Regions from separate parts of the Gilvimarinus sp. F26214L genome, predicted to be linked through region 2. Evidence: predicted binding sites of a transcription regulator. Region 2 holds the regulator's gene; each other region holds the start of a gene.

Region 1 (2,269 bases), on a different contig from region 2:
GGCGGCAGTTGGCCGGCGACCCGCCGCGGTTCGAGTTGGGGGCTTGATGCCCTGCTGGAGGAGGATCTGCCGGCTCATTTGCGCAAGCTCTCCGAGTTGCGCGCCGGGGCCAACGCCTTCTGGCTGGGGCACGGGCTTGGCAGTCTGCTGCTGATGGTGGCCTGGCTTCGCCACGAGGACCGGGAGCGCGTTCTGGGCATGGTGCATTTTTCCGCTGCCCGCCGTTCGCCCACCCGCAATCCGGCGCTCCGCTCACCCCTGGTCCGCCCCCTGGCTTCGTTGCGCGGTTACGTCTGCCCCGCTCTTTTAGCGGGAAAATCCCGGTGTCGGGAATCGCTGCCAGTGTTGCGTGACTGGTCCCGTTGGCAATCCGATTCCTGGAGTGATTCCCAGGGCCAGGATTATGCCGAGGCCCTCCAGAGTGCGTCCCTGCCACCCAGTCTTTATTTCGCCAGCCTGCAAAAGGGCCAGTGGGGCAACATCGCCGACACCCGCCGCTGGCTCGCCGAGTTGCCTGACCACGACGCGCGCCTGATGGGGGTGGGGAAGCAGGGGGGCAATCTGCGCAACTACTCCCGCCGTGAACTGCTGCTGCATCCCCAGTCCTGTGACGATCACTTTACCCAGTTGCTCGACTGGATGCAGAACCTCGAAAACGGGCTCGCCCACGCTGCCTGAGAATTGTACGACCTTCCTTCATCTTTTTTCTTCGCGAGCGTACGAGCGGGGCGAACCCTTTTAACACCACACAAAAAATGACAATTAATTTGCAGATAAAAGTCTCTTTTGTGGCTGTTCTGTTAAAAATGTAATAAAGCTGCAATACTCCGCACCGAAAATTTGCGCCTGAACTGCTCGGGCGACCAGCCAAAGCGTGTAATCGCCACGCCGGGTCCAAATATTAAGGCTGCGTTAAATCGGGCCGAAAATTCGTTCGATCCATATCGTGTTAATCAGGAGAAAGAAGAGATGAAAAAAGCACTGCTGCCTCTGGCTATTGCCGCTGTCGCGACTACCGCACAGGCGGGCACTGTCACCACCGAGGGTTCGGATATTGAACTCAGCACCAATGGTGGTTTGAAAGCCGCCACCTCTGATGGCCAGGCCTCGGTGCAGTTGGGTGGCCGTATCCAATGGGACTACGACGCGACGGAAGCTGAAGACTACGGCATCGACAACGATGACCTGGATGTCCGCCGGGCACGCCTGTTTGTTCAGGGGCACTACGGGGACTGGACCTACAAGGCCCAGTTCAATATCGCCGAAAACGAGGGTGCCAGCGGTGGCGATGCGGAAGACCTGTACGTTCGCTATACCGGCTTTGGCAATCTGGCCAACATCACCGTGGGCAAGCAGAAGGAACCCTTCGGCCTGGAGACATTGACCAGCGGCAACGATACCTCAGCGCTGGAACGTTCGGCCATGAGCGAGCTGTACACTCCTGGCCGCAGCGGCGGCGTTCAGTTGCATGGTAAGGGGGCCAACTGGACCTACGGCGTGGGCGTGTTCGAAGCCGACGGGAATGGCAGTAACGACTTCGGCGATACCGCGTTCACCGGGCGCGCAACCTTCGCGCCGATCCTGTCCGACGACATGGTGCTCCATCTGGGCGCCGGCTTTACCACCCGTGACGCAGACGTAGACAACGTCCCGACCACCACCGAGGACGTGGAAGCCTACAACCTGGAACTGGGTCTGACGACCGGTCCCTTTCACGCCCAGGCCGAATACTTCGACTCTGAAGTAAGTGGCGACTTCGGCGACGTGGATCGTGACGGTTATTACCTGCAGGCCGGCTGGATCATCACCGGTGAAACCCGACCCTACCGGGACGGTGTATTCAAGCGGGTCAAGCCGGCCGCAGCCAGCGGCGCCTGGGAAGTGATTCTGCGCTATGAGGACGGCGATGGCCGATACTCCGACGTGGGCCTGGCAACCGTAGAGGGCAACCAGACCACCTTTGGCGTTAACTACTATGCCAACAACAACGTCCGCCTGGGACTCAGCTACATGACCGGTGAGGAAGACAGCACCGACTTCGAAGGCGATGAGTTGCGCGCGCGCGTTCAGTTCGTCTTCTAGAGCGTGAGCAATGTTGGGTTACGGCCTCCGGCCTAACCCAACCTACCCCCCCCACACCCCTCCATACGTAGGTTGGGTTAGCGCAGCGTAACCCAACACCATCTCGAAGATCGCACCCACTCTCTTCGCGGCCCAGGTACCATCCCACGCCCTTCACCCTTCACATCCCAGGCGCAAAAGGCCATAC
Region 2 (2,269 bases):
GTCATTGACCAACAAGCTCATCCGTTCGCTCTGCTGCTGCATCGGGGTGAGGGCCTTCTCCCACTGGGGCGCCACGTCGGGAGCCTGATCGGCCAGAGTTTCCAGGTAGCCCTTAAGAACGGTGAGGGGTGTGCGCAGCTCGTGGGATACGTTGGCCACAAAATCCCGGCGCACCTGTTCGAGGCGGTGCAGGCGCGTTACATCACGGATCATCACCAGGCGCTCGTCCTGGCCGTAACGGGTAATCTGAAACTGAAGGCGGCGGGCGTCGTCCTGGGGTGATGGAATGGTGATGGGTTCCCGATAGTTGCCGGCCTCGAAATAGGCAACAAACTGAGGATTACGGATGAAGTTGAGCAAAGCTTGATGGCGGTCACCGGGCTCGAAGGCCAGCAGTTCGGTGGCCGCTTCGTTCCACCAGTTCATGTTGCCCCGTTTGTCGAGCACGATCGCGGCATCGGGCAGGGCCGCGGTGGCTTCCTGAACCCAATCGAGAGTCGCCTTCAGCCGCGCTTTTTCCTTCTCCCGGCGTTTCTGCAAGTGGTAAAGGCGATCGAAAACTTCCCCCCAGAAGCCGCTCGCGTCCGGTGGCAAGCCCGGCTCGCGCTCGCGGATCCAGCGCTCCAGGCGATAGATCTGCCAAAGCGTCCAGGCCATGTAGAGGGCGCCGCCCGCAATCAGGGTCCAACTCAGGTAGCCGTTCAGCAACCCGAAGCCGATGCAGACGATGGTGATGATCAGTACCCGCCGGATTTCGGCGGCAAATCCCCGATACAAGCTGGTGACCTACATGTGAGGGACGCGTTTGCTCACGCGTCCAGTGGGATCTTGGTGGAAAACCGGTAACCGGCGCCGCGCACCGTTTGCACGTAGCGGTCATGGCCATCAAGGCTCAATGCCTTGCGCAGGCGACGGATGTGAACGTCCACAGTCCGCTCCTCGACGTACACGTTGCCGCCCCAGACGTGGTCAAGCAACTGGCTGCGAGTGTACACCCGTTCCTGGTGGGTAAGAAAAAACTGGAGCAGGCGGTATTCCGTGGGGCCGATTTGCACCGGCTGATCGTTAATGGTGACCCGGTGGCTGGCCGGATCCAGGCAGAGCCCTTCGACCCGCAGGGGCTCCGCTTCTTCCTCGGGTCCCGCGCGCCGCAGAACGGCCTTCAGGCGCGCCACCAGTTCACGGGGTGAGAAAGGTTTGGTGATGTAGTCATCGGCACCCACTTCCAGGCCCTGGATCTTGTTGTCTTCCTCACCCTTGGCAGTCAGCATGATGATGGGGGTGCGGGCGGTGACTTCGTCGCGCTTCAGGCGCCGGGCCAGTTCGATGCCGCTGGTTTGGGGCAGCATCCAGTCCAGCAAAATCAAGTCGGGATTTTCGTCGATAATCAGGCCGTGTGCCTGTTGCGCGTCCTCGGCTTCCAGGCAGCGATAGTCCGCCATCTCCAGCGCGACCCGTAACATGTCGCGGATGGGCGCTTCATCGTCGACGATCAGAATGGTTTTTTTGGCCATGAGTCTGGTGGTGTCCCCCGTACGTCTCTGGCACACCATTAAAGAGACAATCTGTTACAGCTTTATGACACGGCTCCGCCTGCGACCGTGTCGGCCAGCACGCCAACGAATACCGCCATGCCCACCCAGTTGTTGTTCATGAAGGCGCGAAAGCACTGCTGGCGGTCCCGGTTCCTGATCAAATACTGCTGATACGCAAAGAGCCCCGCCACAGCAATCAGACTGAGCTTATACAAGAGCCCAAGCTCGAAACGCGAGCCCATCACCAGCAAGGCGCCCAATGTCATCACCTGGAGCATGGCGGTAATGCTGCGGTCGTTCTCGCCAAAGAGGATGGCTGTGGATTTAATGCCTATTTTCAGATCGTCGGGCCGATCCACCATTCCGTAAAAGGTATCGTAGACCACCGTCCACAGCAGGTTGGCGATATAAATCACCCACACTTCGCTCGGCAGTTCGCCGGTCTGCGCCGCATAGGCCATGGGAATCGACCAGGAGAAGGCTGCGCCCAGCACTATCTGGGGCAGGTGGGTGTAGCGCTTGGCAAAGGGATAACAGAAGGCCAGCGCCAACCCGCCGAGGGATAGCTTTATGGTGAGGGCATTGGTCAGCAGCACCAGCAGAAAGGCCAGCAGGCACAGCCCCACGAAAATACCGATGGCTTCCTTCGAGGTCACCAACCCCTTGGCCATGGGCCGGTTGCGGGTGCGCTCCACGTGGCCGTCGAAGTTGCGGTCCGCAAAGTCGTTGATCAC
Region 3 (2,269 bases), on a different contig from region 2:
CGGGACTGGTTTTTTCGTTGGTGGTGTTGTAACTGCCCGCAACAGTGGTGCTGAAGCTACGCTCGCCCAGGTCGAACGCGGTCAAGGTCTTCACTTCGATGTTGCCGCCCACCGCATCGCCGTCCATATCCGGAGTGATGCTTTTGTTGATTTCCACGGATTCCACCAGGTCCGACGAGATCACATCCAGGTTCACTGCCCGCGAGCCCGCTTCGGGGGCGGGAACCCGCATGCCGTTGATGGTGGTGGAGTTGAAATTCGGATCGATACCCCGGATGACCACGAAGCGCCCTTCCCCCTGATCGCGCTGAACGGAAAGACCGGGGGCCCTTTGCAGGGCTTCGGCGACATTCTGGTCCGGGAAGTTGCCAACAGAGTCCGATGAAATGACATCGATCAGCGCTTCGGACCGCTGGCGCCGATTGATCGCCGCAGCCTGTCCGGCGACCTGGCTGTCTACCAGCAGACCGCGCAGTTGGGTGCCATCAGTCGCGGTGCCGCCCCCGATGCGGATTTGCACATCGCTTTCCTGACCCGGCATAACGCTCACCTGAACACGTTCGGGCATTGCGCCGGCGTATTCAGCCACGAGGGTGTACTCGCCTGCGGCCACATTAGCTATGCGGAAGCCACCATCCCGGCCGCTTACGGTGCTAATGCGCTGCCCTTCGATACGGATAACCGCGTCGGAAAAACTGAACTCGCCAGTTGCATCGGTTACTTTTCCACTAATGCTGCCAGAGGGTTGCGCATGTACAGTTGCTGTGCAAAGCGCAAACATATGTATGAGACACAGAATTCTTAAACGCGAAGCTCGAACGAAACTCATGAACGCACATCTCCTTTCCCGTCGGGCGACCGGAGGCGACCCGCCCTGAAACAATGATTTGTGCGTCACCCTAATTGCCCTGTGTGACCGTGAGGTTGCACTCCGGTGAAGGTCCGATGACGTCTTTGTTTCAGTCAGACCCGGGTGTCATACGAAGGTAATACGCACGTCATTGAAACGTCATTCTCGGTGGGGATACTGTGGGTCCGGACAGTTCACTCCCGCGCAGCAGCTACCGGAACTGCGCCTGGAATTAGGGGTACTCTCAATGGCCGAAGAAAACGGCAGGATAAACACGGGCCGTCGAAGATTTTTACAGCAGGGTTTGGTTGCATCGGGTGTGCTGGCCATTGGCCCCGGTCTCTGGGCTGGTCAAGGCCAAGGTTCGCCGCGCGCTGCCCGGCCGCTGACCTTGAAGAAGCGGGTCAGCAACATTCCCCGGTTGTCCGGGACACTGGTGGAAGTAGCGGTGGACAATGATTCGGCGACCAGAATGCGGATTCCCGAAGGATTTCGGGTACGCGAAGTCGCCCGGACTGGACAGCGGCCCTTCCCCGGGTCCGATTACATCTGGCACGGCATGCCCGACGGGGGAGCGACCTTCCCAATGGACGACGGCGGGTGGGTCTATGTCTCCAATTCCGAAATCAACGCCTGGCGCCAGGGAGGAGTCGGCGCGCTGCGCTTCAATGCCGCAGGCGAGGTGATTGATGCTTTCGCCGTTTGCAGCGGCACAACAAACAACTGCGCAGGCGGCCCCACCCCCTGGGGCACCTGGTTGACCTGTGAGGAGATCGACGAAGGTCTTGTTTATGAGTGTTACCCGGACGGAAGCCGGCTGGCTGTCCCGCTTCCGGCGCTGGGCGTTTTCAAGCACGAGGCGGCGGCCGTTGACCCGGTCGGTGGCGCCATCTATCTCACCGAAGATACCCCGGATGGCAACTTCTACCGTTTCGTTCCGGCCCACTACCCTCGCAATGGACGGGCAGACCTTAGCCGGGGGCGGCTTGAGGTGGCGGTGGTTGAAGGCAATGTTCCGGCCGAAACACGAGCCGTCCGCTGGGTGCCGGTGCCGAATCCGATGCCGCGCCTGAACGGGGAGCAATCCCGCCTGGAGTTACCTACGCGAAAACAGGTCGCCGAAGCCGAGGTGTTCAACGGCGGAGAAGGTTGCTGGTATCACGAAGGCTTCGTGTACTTCACCACCAAGGGCGACAACCGCGTGTGGGCTCTGGACACTCTCGCAAGCACGCTGGATCTGGTCTACGACAAACAGACACACCAAGCCTTCAACCCCGGGATTGACGATGTGGACAACCTGACCGTGTCGGCCGGGGGCGACATCCTGGTGGCAGAAGATGGTGCTGAGATGCGTCTGGTCGTTGTCGGGCCCGAGGTAAAGCCCTTTGAGTTAGTCAATGTAATTGGTCAACGGGGTTC

Evidence for each region. Region 2 encodes PhoB, which activates phosphate uptake and scavenging genes when phosphate is short. Its sites were predicted from a motif close to TGTCATAAANNTGTAACA; they were not measured.
Region 1: a site for PhoB is predicted at 808-825, ahead of ACURWW_RS12535 (OprO/OprP family phosphate-selective porin). Genes of this name have one in related genera too.
Region 3: a site for PhoB is predicted at 975-992, ahead of ACURWW_RS11020 (alkaline phosphatase PhoX). Genes of this name have one in related genera too.

The regions. Positions count from the first base shown of each region.
Region 1 covers NZ_JBTIYG010000010.1:90,046-92,314, reverse strand. The annotation lists gene ACURWW_RS12540 (serine aminopeptidase domain-containing protein) at 1-678, shown strand, start outside; gene ACURWW_RS12535 (OprO/OprP family phosphate-selective porin) at 970-2,082, shown strand.
Region 2 covers NZ_JBTIYG010000002.1:1,751-4,019, reverse strand. The annotation lists gene phoR (phosphate regulon sensor histidine kinase PhoR) at 1-777, opposite strand, end outside; gene phoB (phosphate regulon transcriptional regulator PhoB) at 810-1,514, opposite strand; gene ubiA (4-hydroxybenzoate octaprenyltransferase) at 1,577-2,269, opposite strand, start outside.
Region 3 covers NZ_JBTIYG010000008.1:157,455-159,723, reverse strand. The annotation lists gene ACURWW_RS11025 (TonB-dependent receptor) at 1-829, opposite strand, end outside; gene ACURWW_RS11020 (alkaline phosphatase PhoX) at 1,098-2,269, shown strand, end outside.